Linked DNA regions of Colwellia sp. M166. Each later gene encodes a partner of the first gene's protein in a complex. Links are inferred from orthologs where the notes say so. Each region holds a gene or a part of one and is shown in the gene's direction. Other genes may lie near its edges.

What was found. Proteins that work in one complex are often made in the same cells at the same time.
Region 2: the proteins of rne (region 1) and eno are in contact, whole or in part, in a solved structure (PDB 2FYM), measured with the Escherichia coli proteins. The link is inferred for Colwellia sp. M166 from one-to-one orthologs.

What each region holds. Positions count from the first base shown.
Region 1 is NZ_CP040755.1:779,634-786,020, forward strand. Bases 2,657-6,336 are described here. They hold rne (ribonuclease E), read left to right. Parts: upstream 2,657-3,031; coding sequence 3,032-6,136; downstream 6,137-6,336. In the rest of the region: FGD67_RS03530 (CBS domain-containing protein), read left to right, coding at 238-813; 23S rRNA pseudouridine(955/2504/2580) synthase RluC, read right to left, coding at 1,431-2,393. UniProt on the Escherichia coli protein: Endoribonuclease that plays a central role in RNA processing and decay. Required for the maturation of 5S and 16S rRNAs and the majority of tRNAs. Also involved in the degradation of most mRNAs.
Region 2 is NZ_CP040755.1:1,190,837-1,199,015, reverse strand. Bases 3,097-6,031 are described here. They hold eno (phosphopyruvate hydratase), read left to right. Parts: upstream 3,097-3,882; coding sequence 3,883-5,181; downstream 5,182-6,031. Other genes in these bases: FGD67_RS05400 (ATP-binding cassette domain-containing protein), read left to right, coding at 5,599-6,031; FGD67_RS05410 (CTP synthase), read left to right, coding at 3,097-3,724. Outside these bases: FGD67_RS05425 (ABC transporter permease), read left to right, coding at 1-789; FGD67_RS05420 (YbaN family protein), read left to right, coding at 838-1,224; FGD67_RS05415 (DUF4202 domain-containing protein), read right to left, coding at 1,261-1,845; more of FGD67_RS05410, read left to right, coding at 2,087-3,096; more of FGD67_RS05400, read left to right, coding at 6,032-6,978; FGD67_RS05395 (DUF5329 domain-containing protein), read left to right, coding at 7,423-7,740; FGD67_RS05390 (HDOD domain-containing protein), read left to right, coding at 7,938-8,179. UniProt on the Escherichia coli protein: Catalyzes the reversible conversion of 2-phosphoglycerate (2-PG) into phosphoenolpyruvate (PEP). It is essential for the degradation of carbohydrates via glycolysis.

The sequences.
Region 1 (6,387 bases):
GTCTTATCACCACGTTAAGTTAATAACAGCGCTAAATAGCAAAATCTGAATGAAAGATATATAGCATAACCGCGTATCTTGTTTTGGTAACTATTGGTTCTGTCCACAAAGCAATATACTGCGGTAGCAGCAAAGTTATTAACTGATGAAAAATAAATATTTAAGAGCATTTGTGGATATATCAAGCAGCCCATAAAAGCGCTTACTACCCAGTGCGTAAAAAATTAAGAGATAAATATGAAAAAATTACATTTAGTTAACTTAGCAGCCACAGACAACATAATATCACCAGAGCAATTTGAAGAAATTAATCTAGCATCGCCAGCGGTAGAAATATTCACTGACTTTAAGGTTCATCAAGCTCTGATGATTGATGGTGAAACTATGGCAATAACGGCATTACAATTGATGTTAAAAACACATGTTCGAATGAATATTGTCGTTGCTGAACACGATAGTTTTATTGGTATTATCAGTACCAATGAATTGTCAGAACAAAATATTGTAGCAAAGCTTTCTAAAGGTATTACCCGCGAAGATGTATTGGTGAAAGATTTAATGATCCCTAAATCAGATTTTCATGCGTTTGATTACAATGAGTTACTACGCGCGTCTGTTGGTGATGTAGTGTCAACTTTAGAAGATTATCAACTTCGCCATTGCCTAGTACTAGATCGAGAAAGTCATCATATCCGGGGCGTAATTTCATCTAGTGATATAGCAAGGAAACTACATATCAATATGGACCTAAATGTTAAGCAGTCATTTGGTTCGGTTTATGATGTTGTCCATCAAAAAGCCAGTTCGATGTAAATAAACGAGAATACGGCCTGGCATTCACTAAGTGATGTCATTGCATTTACAGTTAAAAACGAGTAATTATTTAACTTTACCTGTTGAGCGGTTTAGTTAACTTGGCTTGCACAAGGCCGTTATCTGAATCGCTATTAAAGCTTATTGATTAACTATTGATACCTAACTAAGTCTGAGTTAATGATGCCAAAATGAAGACAATGTAAAGTAATCGAAAAAACTTAAAGGTATGAAAGCCAATAGCCTAATAATGAAGAAAAACTCTTATCCATTATTATACTTTTAAATTTTCTCGTTTAAAGTCAGCTTTACCTGACAAAGCTCTACTGTTAACTATATAATTCAGTTATTAGTTAATCCCCGTTCGGGTTAAGCTACTTTACCCAACAATGCTATTTAAATGCCTATCAGCGTTATTTTTACGCCCAATAGCTCGCTATTGGTTTGTAAAAATCCCTTGCTAAGCGCCTAAATTCCATCATTGCACTTCTTTTAATCTTTCACTTAAAAAATATCGTGAATAATTTAGCCAATAACACTATGAATCAACAGGTTACAAAGTCCATTAACCCGAACTGAGGCTAGTTAAGTAACCGTAGAACTAAATATAAACATGCTTACTGCACATCAGCTTTAGTTAATTTTTTTAATACTTTTTCAAGCGATGGCTCTAACGGTGCTTCAATTTTTATTCGTTCATTACTTAACGGATGAGTAAACTCAATGCTGGCCGCATGCAAAAACAAACGTTTCAAGCCTAAAGTCTTCATTTCTAGATCAAAATCTTCATGACCATATTTAGCATCACAGGCAATCGAATGCCCCTTTGTTTGACAATGCACGCGAATTTGATGAGTACGTCCGGTCACCGGAAAAGCTCTAACCAGCGTGGCGTTTTTATAATGCTGAAGGACTTTAAAACGTGTTTCTGACTCTTTACCGTTAATATTATCAACGACCACAACACGCTCACCTGATTTTAAATCATTTTTCTTTAAACTTTCAGTAACACGGGTTAATTTTGTCGACCAGCGGCCTTTCACCAACGCATGATAAAACTTTTGTACGGTCTTATTACGCAATTGTTCATGTAAATGTCGCAAAGCCGAACGTTTCTTAGCAACCACTAAACAGCCCGAAGTATCTCTATCAAGTCGATGCACTAGTTCAAGCATTCGTGCATCTGGGCGTAAAGCTCGCAGCGCTTCAATCAAGCCAAAACTTAAACCACTACCACCATGCACTGCCATACCTGAAGGCTTATTAATCACAATTAAACGTTCATCTTCAAATAATATTTGCTTTTCTAAGTTCGCAACAACGTTTAACTGCGTAGAAACCGTATTAGTATTTTCCGAAACGCGAATAGGCGCAACACGAATAATATCTTCGTCAACTAACTTATATTCAGGTTTAGTACGCTTTTTATTAACGCGAATTTCGCCTTTACGTAATAAGCGATATAACATGCTCTTGGGCACACCTTTTAGGGTTTTAACTAAAAAGTTATCGATACGTTGACCGGCATCTTCGCTGTCTACCGTGAAAAATCTAACTTGAGGTTTTGGGCTATCTGTCATATCAGTTTTACTAGGAACTATAATTACGCGCAGTTTAGCATATTTTTTTCGAATTAGAGGCAATTAAAACGAGGATTTAATTGGCTTATCTGAAAATAAAGTGTGATAATAGGATGGTTACCGCTATATTCTAGCCGTAACAAGTAAAAAGGATGCTTTAAGCGAGACGTAAGAGGCAAAATGCGGCCACGTTAGTATTAGACAATTTTACCAAATATCATTGTCTAGATATTAAAAGTAAGGCCTATTGCGAATTTGACGCGTGTAACTTGTCAAAAACAGCGCATAAACATATTGTCCGGCGCAATAAAGCGATTATGTAATTAAACAGAAAAAACAAGTCAAATTTTCAATCGTTAAATTATTAGAAAACACGATAAAAATATCGAACTAAAATTAACGAAGCACTTAATTTTCTGTTGCGCACAGCACACAGACTGAGCACATAAAGAATCAATTTTACTGTGACGTTAAGCGTCGCAGTTATATTAAACAATCAGAATTTTTAACAGCTTGCTGCGTAATATGGCGTAGTAAGATTGACACCCGTGAGGCTGACAAATTGCTGTTACCATAGCGATAGATGACTTTGTGTTCTAAGCAATGGTGTGTTGTGACTAAAATGAGTCACACAAACTATGAAACGTATGTTAATTAATGCTACACAATCTGAAGAATTGCGTGTAGCACTTGTAGATGGTCAACAACTTTATGATTTAGACATCGAAAGTCCTGGTCACGAACAAAAAAAATCCAATATATATAAAGCAAAAATCACCCGTATAGAACCGTCGCTAGAAGCGGCATTCGTTGATTATGGTGCTGATCGTCACGGTTTCTTACCGATGAAAGAAATCGCTCGTGAATACTTCCCTAAAGGTTATAGCTTCCAAGGTCGTCCTAACATCAAAGAAGTATTGCGCGAAGGCCAAGAAGTTATCGTGCAAATTGATAAAGAAGAACGCGGCCAAAAAGGTGCAGCGTTAACTACTTTTATTAGCCTTGCTGGTAGTTATTTAGTGCTGATGCCAAACAACCCTCGTGCCGGTGGTATTTCACGTCGTATCGAAGGTGATGAACGCACGGACTTAAAAGCCTCATTAAGCAAGCTAACCTTACCCAAAGGTATGGGCTTAATTGTTCGTACTGCTGGTGTTGGTAAAGAATATGAAGAACTTGAATGGGATTTAAACGTTCTATTACATCATTGGAACGCGATTTCAGAAGCGGGAGCAAGTCGTCCGGCCCCATTCTTAATTCACCAAGAAACAAATGTTATTTTACGTGCAATTCGCGACTATTTACGTCGTGATATTGGTGAAGTATTAATTGATCGCCCGAAAATTTTTGAAAGTGTTAAAAAGCACATTGAAATTGTTCGTCCAGACTTCTTAAGTAAAGTTAAACTTTACACCAATGACGTACCTTTATTTACCCATTATCAAATTGAAACGCAAATTGAAACTGCCTTTCAACGTGAAGTGCGTTTGCCTTCTGGTGGTTCAATCGTTATTGATCCAACCGAGGCATTAACGTCAATCGATATTAACTCTGCCCGAGCAACTAAAGGCAGTGATATTGAAGAAACAGCCTTTAATACCAACTTAGAAGCCGCCGAAGAAATTGCTCGTCAATTACGCTTGCGTGACTTAGGTGGTTTAGTGGTTATCGACTTCATCGATATGACCCCTGTTCGTCATCAGCGTGAAGTTGAAAATAGAATGCGTGATGCTGTCAAACAAGACAGAGCTCGTATTCAGTTAGGTCGTATCTCTCGCTTTGGTTTACTCGAAATGTCGCGTCAACGTTTACGCCCTTCTATTGGTGAAACTAGCCAAGGTGTATGTCCACGTTGTAGTGGTACAGGTCATGTTCGTGGCGTTGAATCACTCGCATTATCGGTATTACGTTTAATGGAAGAAGAAGCCATTAAAGACAATACTCAACAAGTACAAGCACAAGTACCTGTACCTGTTGCGACCTATTTGTTAAACGAAAAACGTCGTTCAGTATTTCATATTGAAAAGCATCACAGCGTAAAAATTCTGATCATCCCTAATCCAAACATGGTAACACCACAATATGAAGTTATCCGTGTACGCAAAGACGAAGGTATTGAAGAAGCTAGCTACGACATGCCAATTAAGCAAGCAGCACTTGAAGAAGCTGTTATGCCTAAATTTGATAAAGAAGTCAGTAAGCGCGACGAGCCTTTACTACAAGGTATGTCATCTCCTAAACAAGCACCGAAAAAACAAGAGGCAGCGCCTGTTGTAGAACAAACCGCTGAATCAAAAGGTTTCATCGCAGGCGTTGTTTCTTGGGTTAAATCACTTTTTGCTGAAGAGGAAGAAGTTAAACCGGCACCGAAAATGCCAGCAGAAAACACGGCTAAAAATAATGATGAACGCCGTCCACAGAGAGGCCGTCAAGGTCAACGCCGTAATAACCGTAACGATTCACGTAATGAAGGTCGTAATGACACTCGTAAGACCAGCCGTAACGATACGCGCAATGACAAGCGTAAACCTCAAGATACTGTTGACAATAAAGCGAATACTGCAACTAAAGTTTCAACACCTGCTAAGCCTCAAAAAGAAAGAGTGCAAAAGCCGAAAGAAGAAAAAGTTGCTGAACGTCGTCAACGCCGTAACAATCGTAAAAAAATACGGGTTAATGCCAGCGATACAAACAGTAGCAATGCTAACCTTGAAAATAGAAAAACAGCCAGTAATCCAGTTAAAGCAACAGCAACTGAAAAAAATGCTGTTGACGCAAGTAAAGTTGAAACTTTACCAGTAGTGGACACAGTAGCAACAACCAATAATGTTGAGAACACAACGGTTGAACAAACGACTGACAAAGCAAAAGAAGAACAACGTCCAAGAAGTCGACGTTCTCCTCGACATATGCGTGCACACGGTCAACGCCGTAGACAAAACGCTGATGCAAGCGATATTAAAAGTGAAATAACTGAAGATCCAGTTACCGCTCGATATCCTGAGCAAAGTGCTACTGCATCTAATGACAGCGCAAGTGAAATAACAGAGTCGACACCTACGGTTGCTGAAGTTCAAAAAGTACAAGCTGATGCCTTAACTGAAGTTATCAACAATCCTGACAATGAAGTTCAACAAAACCTAGCTTTTGATGAGCCTGAAGTTACAGATGTTAAAACTGAAGTAGAAGCAACGGAAAAAGCAGCGATTGTCGCTGAAACAGTAAAAGTTGAAACAACTGAAGCAGCTGAAGCAGCCACTGATGGTATAGTTCAGGTAGCTAACGTCAATGTTGATAATTCAGCCAGTAGTGAAGATGTTATTGATACTGAAGATGATAAGGCTGAGGCACCTACGGTAACTGAAGCTAAAGTTGAAGAGCCAATGGTTATTGAACAACCGGCTGTAATACCTGACGTTGTAACATCGACAGATGATAATACTGCAAATGCTCCAGTAGCCACGGTTGACACTAAATCTGAAGTTGCGGATGAAAAACCGAAAAAAGTACGTGCTAAAGTAAAAAACATTAAACGCAAAGTTAAAGCGGCAGCAAGTAAAACATCAGGTAAAGCATCAGCGCCTATGACGAAACCAGAAACTATTGTCAGTCATGGTAATATTCCTCGTGAGTTTGTTGCGAGCGAACAGCGTGCATTACATGCTAAATCTGGTCGAACGGCACTGGTTAGTGATGCCACTAGCCGTCATTCAGCGGGTCCAACGAAACCAACACTTGATTAAGTTGTTTCGCTTGTCTTCATTGTAACAATATGAAGCACTGAAAAGTCAAAAGCCAATTGTATTATACAATTGGCTTTTTGTTATCTTAAGCTAAATTCTGTTAGATATATGTACTAGCACACCATCTAATACCAATATAAAAATCACGGGAGAGGTAGATAATACCCCGTTAATCAACAAAGCAATTTAATGAAATACAGGTAAAAGTTAATTGCCAGGCGCTAGAATAAACTTAAATAATATTGGTTAGC
Region 2 (8,179 bases), 410 kb from region 1 along the record:
ATCGATTACCAAGAACAAGCACTAGGAGAAGTAAAACTAGAGCAGCATAGCATTGATCTATTAGTTGATTTTAATGCGCAACAGTATTGGGTTAATCAAGGTGCGCCTAGCAGTTACTTGGTAGAGAAAATATTTTTAAATGGGCATGATAACTATCAACGTATCGAAACTCAGGGTAGAAAAATTCGCTATGTTGACTGGGTTTTGCCCGGTATTCTTGGCATGAATATGATGTTTAGCTGCTTATTTGGTGTTGGTTATGTCATTGTTCGTTATCGTAAAAATGCAGTGTTAAAACGATTGAAAGCAACGCCTCTATCAGCATTAGAATTTGTTTCCGCACAGTTAGTTTCGCGTTTATTTATTGTCATGTTTTTATCGTCAGTGGTTTATATTGGCTGTAATTTATTTTTTGATTTTTATATGTTAGGTAGCTACTTTGACCTGTTTATTATTGCCATATTAGGGGCATTTAGTTTAATTACCTTGGGCTTATTAGTGGCAAGTCGTAGTAAAAGTGAAGAGCTTATTGGTGGCTTATTAAACTTAAGTTCATGGCCGATGATGCTATTATCAGGGGTATGGTTTAGTTTAGAAGACGCGCCGAATGCAGTGAAAGTGTTTGCTGATTTTTTACCATTAACCCATTTAGTGGCGGGGGCACGTAAAATTATTACCGAAGGGGCAACCTTAGCGGATATTAGTTATCATGTCTCCGTTTTAATGGTGATGAGTACAGTGTTTTTAGCCTTAGGTGCTTATTTGTTTAGTTGGAATACTGAACGCTAGATTATTTGAAGATTAATGTTAAGTTGATCTAAAAGAGGGCATAGCATTATGTTATTAAAAATATCAGGGATATTTTTTGTCGCTTTAGCTTTTGTTGGTGCGTTTTTACCTTTGTTGCCAACCACGCCTTTTTTGTTAATCGCGGCGGCATGTTTTGCCAAATCATCGCCACGCATGCATAAAATGTTGTTGGCGAATAAAGTTTTTGGGCCAATGATTTACCATTGGCAGCAGTCGCGCAGTATTCCTAAGCGAGCAAAAATCATGGCCTTGAGCTCTATTGCTATTGCGACATTATGGTCGTGTTATATTTTACCGACCCTATGGTTAAAGGTATTCGTAGTTGTGTTGGTTGCTTGGCCCATTGTCTTTTTGTGGCGCTTACCACTAAGTAATGGCAATCAAGATATTTTGACATCTAAAGCGCCAGAATAACAAACACAAGCCCAACCAGCCTGCTTAAATTATTGTTTAGGCTAAGGCTTTACCAACCAGCTCTGCTAAATGAGCTGGCAAGGTCAGGCTTAATGCAATTTCTTGGCCTTGTGTTGACATTTTTCGCCAGGTTAGCTGGACAATACGAATAATCTTTTCTTCTTTATGTTTAGCGGCAAATTCATCAAAATAATATTGTAAAAAAACTAAACAGGCTACGTCTTCTAAGGTTTGGCTATTATCATTCGATTTTAATTTTTCTTTACGAATAATCGCGGCAGTGGTTTCGGCTGAATCTTCACTGTAGCCATGCTCGAGCATCAATGCTTTGGCTGTAGCGGCATGAAAAATACCTAACTCTTTGCGCCATGTTAAGTAGCCTTGTTTACCTGCCGGAAAGTCGATACGCTTCAACTGCCAGCGCTTTACATGTTGTGCGCGCACCGCTATTTGTAAGTACTCATCGGCTTCAGGCCAATATTTTTCAAGGCAAGTTGTCATGTGGCGACCGTACACTAACTCTTTTGGCTGAGCAATGCCGTCAACAAGTGTGGTGTTGATATCAGCTTTATTGATGGTATCGATGGCGTTTAAAACATTTTGCAATTGCGTCATAGTCATGGGTTTTATTTATTAGGAAAAGTAAAAAATCAGTTTACCCCGTTTTTCATTAGTTACAATAATACTTTAAGAGAAAATTTCTGTGTTTTAATGAAAATTTGTGCAACTAGATGCCTTGATCATATTGTCGTGAACATGGCTTTTAAGTATAATGCTTTCCCGTCCTACTAAATTCATTTATTTACCAAAAATAAAATCAATTTAGTGCAAAATTTCTGTTTTTCCTGACTCTGGGTATCGCATGACAACTAGATATATTTTTGTTACTGGCGGCGTTGTATCGTCTCTTGGTAAAGGTATTGCTGCAGCATCACTAGCGGCAATTCTCGAAGCACGTGGTTTGAAAGTTACCATGTTGAAGCTTGACCCATACATTAATGTTGATCCTGGGACAATGAGCCCAATTCAACATGGTGAAGTTTTTGTGACTGAAGATGGTGCAGAGACCGATCTAGATTTAGGTCACTACGAACGTTTTATTCGCACCAAAATGACCAAACGTAATAACTTTACAACAGGTCGTATTTACCAAGATATTCTAGCGCGTGAGCGTAAAGGTGAGTTTTTAGGCGCGACAATTCAGGTTATTCCTCATATTACTAACGACATTAAGCGTCGGGTGATTGAAGGTGCTGAAGGTTACGATATCGCGATGGTTGAAATTGGTGGCACGGTAGGTGATATTGAATCGCAACCGTTCTTAGAAGCTATTCGCCAATTAGGCGTTGAGTTAGGCCGTGAACGCGCTATGTTCATGCATTTAACCTTAGTGCCTTATATTGCCGCCGCGGGCGAAATAAAAACGAAGCCAACGCAACATTCTGTAAAAGAATTACGCTCAATAGGTATTTTCCCAGATATTTTAGTGTGTCGTAGTGAGCGAGCTATTCCGGCTAATGAACGCGCTAAAATTTCATTATTTACTAACGTTGAAGCAAAAGCCGTTGTTTCAATGCGTGATGTTGACTCAATTTATAAAGTACCGGCATTACTTAAAGCACAAGGGACGGATGAATTAGTCGTTAAGCGTTTTGGCCTTGATGTACCCGAAGCTGACTTAACCGATTGGGAACAAGTGCTTTACAAAGAAGCTAACCCATCAGGTGAAGTTGTTATTGGTATGGTCGGTAAATACACTGAATTGCCTGATGCCTACAAATCAGTAAACGAAGCATTAAAACATGCCGGTATTACTAACCAAGTTAAAGTTAAAATTCAATATATTGATTCACAAGACGTAGAGTCTAAAGGTGTTGAAGTTTTTAAAGACCTCGATGCTATTTTAGTGCCGGGTGGTTTTGGTGAGCGTGGCGTTGAAGGTAAAATTTTAACCGCACAATATGCCCGCGAAAACAAAATACCTTACTTGGGTATTTGTTTAGGTATGCAAGTGGCGTTGATTGAATATGCCCGTAACGTTGCCGGTTTAACTGATGCACATAGTACTGAGTTTAATGCAGAGACACCACACCCAGTGGTTGGTTTGATCAACGAATGGTTAGATGAAGAAGGCAAAGTCGAATACCGTAATGCTGAGTCTGACTTAGGTGGAACCATGCGTTTAGGTTCACAATTGTGTCACATTGTGAAAGGTACCAAGACATATGACGTATATGGTAGTGAAACAATTTATGAAAGACACCGTCATCGTTTTGAGGTAAATAATAACTACCGTGAACAATTAAGCAAAGCAGGTTTAGTGTTCTCGGGATTATCTACGGATAAAAGCTTAGTTGAGGTGATTGAAAATCCTGATCACCCATGGTTTATTGCCGGGCAGTTTCATCCAGAGTTTAATTCAACTCCTCGTGATGGCCACCCGCTTTTCACCGGCTTTATTGCTGCCGCTTTTGAACATCAAAAGCAGCAATCAAGTTAACTCGAACTAATAAAAACCGTAGCTTATTGCTGCGGTTTTGTTTTTAGCAGCTAAGTATTTTATTACTGTTGAGAACTGAACTGAAATTTATAGCAATTTAACTTTTAATTTATCGTTTATAACCTGCCATGCGCAGTTAGTAAGGAATAGGGAACATAATGTCTAATATCAGTAAAATTATCGCTCGCGAAATCATGGATTCTCGTGGTAACCCAACGGTTGAAGCTGACGTCTATTTAGCGTCAGGTGCTTGGGGTCGAGCTGCCGCTCCTTCTGGTGCCTCAACCGGTTCTCGCGAAGCGCTAGAGCTACGTGATGGTGACAAAGCACGTTATTTAGGTAAAGGCGTGTTAAAAGCCGTTGCTGCTGTTAACCATGATATAGCTACCGCGCTTATCGGCAAAAGTGCTTTAGAGCAAGCAAATATTGACCAAATCATGATTGATTTAGATGGCACTGAAAACAAAGAAACTTTCGGCGCTAACGCTATTCTAGCGGTTTCTTTAGCTAATGCTAAAGCAGCGGCAATGGAAAAGAAAGTACAATTATTTGAACATATTGCAGACCTTAATGGTACTCCGGGCCAATACTCATTACCGTTACCCATGATGAACATCATCAATGGTGGCGAGCACGCTGACAACAACGTTGATATCCAAGAGTTTATGGTACAACCGGTTGGCGCAAAAAGCTTTAAAGAAGCATTGCGTATGGGTGCTGAAATTTTCCATGCCTTGAAAAAAGTATTATCTTCAAAAGGCATGAGCACAGCAGTAGGTGATGAAGGTGGTTTTGCGCCAAACTTATCATCAAATGCGGAAGCCTTAGCGGTTATTAAAGAAGCGACAGCAGCAGCCGGTTACGAATTAGGTAAAGATGTAACTTTAGCACTTGATTGTGCGGCATCTGAATTTTACAACGCTGAAAAGGGTATTTATGACCTTACTGGCGAAGGTAAGCAATTTACGGCGAATGAATTCTCCGATTTCTTAGCAACGCTTTGTCAGCAATACCCAATTGTTTCAATTGAAGATGGCTTGGACGAGTCAGACTGGGATGGTTTCAAATACCAAACCGATCTGCTTGGTGACAAAGTACAAATTGTGGGTGATGATCTGTTTGTGACAAATACCAAAATATTAGCTCGTGGTATTGAGCAAGGTATTGGTAACTCTATCTTAATCAAATTTAACCAAATCGGTACCTTAACAGAAACCTTAGCGGCAATTAAAATGGCGAAAGATGCAGGTTTTACTGCTGTTATTTCACATCGCTCGGGTGAAACTGAAGATTCAACTATTGCCGATTTAGCCGTAGGTACGGCGGCTGGCCAAATTAAAACCGGTTCATTATGTCGCAGCGACCGTGTTTCTAAGTACAACCAATTGTTACGTATTGAAGAGTTCTTAGGCGACAAAGCTATTTTTAATGGTTTGTCTGAAGTTAAAGGTCAATAATCAAAAGCTTTCTGCTAAATAAGTGCAATAACGGTTATGGTTATACTCACTGACACTTGATAGTTGCGTGCAACCGTTAAGCAACTTTTCAAGAGCCATTGACCGACCTTTCAAATAATTCAAAATCCGATACCAGTTAACTGATATCGGATTTTTTATGTATTTTGAAAATGAACCGTGTCCAAGTAAACTTGGTATAAAGTGATTCGAAAGCTATAAAAACCAATCAGTCTGGATAAATATTGTTGGTGCTAATGTCGTTCATATAGCGCTAAGCGCTGAGTGGGAACAAACTTAATAGACTTGGTATTAGATGCAATGATATAACTCAATGTTATAAAGCTGTTTTGTTAATTGATATAATTGACTTTTAAAAGTATCTTCGAAAGAACAAAATTTAATGGAAAAATTAACCATATGATAAGTATAGTAAATTTTGAGCACGATAAGCTGGTCATTAAACAGTGGCAATTACTTGAAAAAGAAAACTGGTGTGTTTTGGGACGCAATGGCTCAGGGAAACAATATTTTAATCAACTGTTAATTGGAGAATTATTACCAACAAAGGTTGAACAACTAACATTACCGGCTAAAGACAAAGTCGCTATGATTTCCTTTGAAGCACAGCAAGATATCTATGAAGAGACTTTAGAAAAAATAGCGCCTGATTATGCTGATATTAATGGGGCTATGATTAAAGCGAAAAATTTTTTACCGGAAGATAAATGGCATGACCCTCTCATTGGTGAGTTTGGCTTAAGTCAGCGTCTTGATACTAGCTACTTACAACTTAGCACTGGTGAAAGTAGAAAGTTGTTAATACTGCAAGCCATCTTCAAGGGGATTGATTTACTTGTTTGTGATAACCCGTTTGACAGCTTAGATATTGCTTCTTGTCAGGCTTTATCTGATGCCTTAGCAGGTTTATCGCAAACCGGTATTACCGTGCTCTTATTGTTAAATAATCGCCAAGATATTCCAACATGGTTTGACAACGTTGCCTTTATTGAACGTGGACAATTCTCTGTTATTGGTAAGTTAACGGATGCCGATACTAAAAATCAGCTTGATGTCTTACTAACTCCAGCACCAGATGATGCGCCTTGGCCAGATACCGTGCAGCAGTTAGCAGATTATCAACATACACTTTTAGTCGAGCTCATTCAGGGGACGGTGCGTTATGGCGGTGTGAGTGTTTTTGAAAACTTAGATGTTAGCATTAAACCTTTACAACATACGTTGATCACAGGTGCTAATGGCAGTGGTAAATCTACCCTGATGCAATTAATTACCGGAGATTGTCCACAATGTTATAGCAATAATATTCATGTTTTGGGTTATAAACGAGGCTCAGGTGAAAGTATTTGGGAACTGAAAGCACAAATGGGCATTGTGAGCGCCGAGTTACATCGTCAATATCGAGTGAGTGTCGACTTACTTACCGTGATCCTTTCGGGTTTTTATGATTCGATTGGTCTGTATCAAAAACCAAGCGAGAAACAACTTGCTATTGCAGAGCAATGGTTAGAAAAAATAGGTTTATCCGCACACAAGCAGCAATTATTTCAACAGTTGAGTTATGGTGAACAGCGACTTGCTTTAGTCGCTAGAGCATTAGTGAAGTCGCCTTATTTACTTATTTTAGATGAACCAACACAGGGACTAGATGAATTAAATAGGCATAGAGTGCTGAATTTTTTAGAGCACTTAGCCACGCAAAAACACAGTACTATGTTGTTAGTAAGCCATAGGCAAGACGAGCTTTTATCGATATTTGAGCAGCATATAAAGCTTTAATTGACTTTTTGCTTTTGGCTCTGTCTTTATAAAGCTGTTAACAATAAATTAACTGGCGACTTAATAAGTAATGCTGATCAGTTAAGAAACTTTTGCCGTGCCATTGAGTGAGCTTTCAAATAGTTCAATAGCGCCGCTTTCTTTAAGAACTGTACTTGTGCCAATGATCGGCATGAGTTTATTCCACCAATATTCGGCATGTAATATTGCAACCTAAATGTGTCCGTACGGACACACCTAAATGGATAAACGCTTCTGATTGCGCGAAGTGCACTGGTATAGCAAGCACATGTTTAGGCACTGAAGCGGTTAACAGTTAACTGATTGGCATTACACGCTTGTGAGTGACTTTTTGTTACTACTGATTTGTTGAGTACATTTATGTATATTATTTTACCTTGCTGCAATTTGGAGTTAATCAATTGAACTTAAAAAGTAGTCTCAATGCTAATATCATTACTGTCTTTTAATATTTTTGCATCTTCTCATGATGAAGTCGCTCATCTTTTGACGTTTATTGAAAAAACCGAATGTAAGTATGAACGCAATGGCACCATGCATACAGGGGCTGAAGCGGTTAAGCATATTAATAAAAAGTATCGATATTACCTTGATGATATTAAATCGGCAGAAGACTTTATTAAATATGCCGCGACTAAAAGTGCAATGTCAGGTAAACATTATAAAATCCACTGTGCTGATAAAGCGGTAATGAAAAGTCAAGATTGGTTACTTATTGAATTAAAAAAAGTTAGAAAATAAAATGTTTCATTGTTATAAAGTCATTCATTAACTATTATATGATTATGATTAAATTGACTTAAATAATCAGTACTGTAACTTTCTTGAATTTGGTAATATCTATAGCTAGTGAAAAGTCGCTTTAATTTGAGGCTTAGCCCTTGGGCTCATATTTAACTCTTAGACGTTGAACTTAGATTAAAATAAAGTAAGGAATTATGTCGTTGATTGATCTAGATAATAAAAAGTTAGCTTCGGCAGTTTCTAGTTTTCAAGTACCCGCTAAACCTCAAATTCTAATTGATATTCAAAAGCTGATGGCAGAAGATGAACCTAATATCGATAAAGTTGCTTTATTGATTAGTAATGATGTTGGCTTATCTTCAGCAATTATAAAAGTTATTAATTCTCCACTTTATGGTGTTAACCGTAAAGTATCTAAAATTAAGCATGCGGTGAT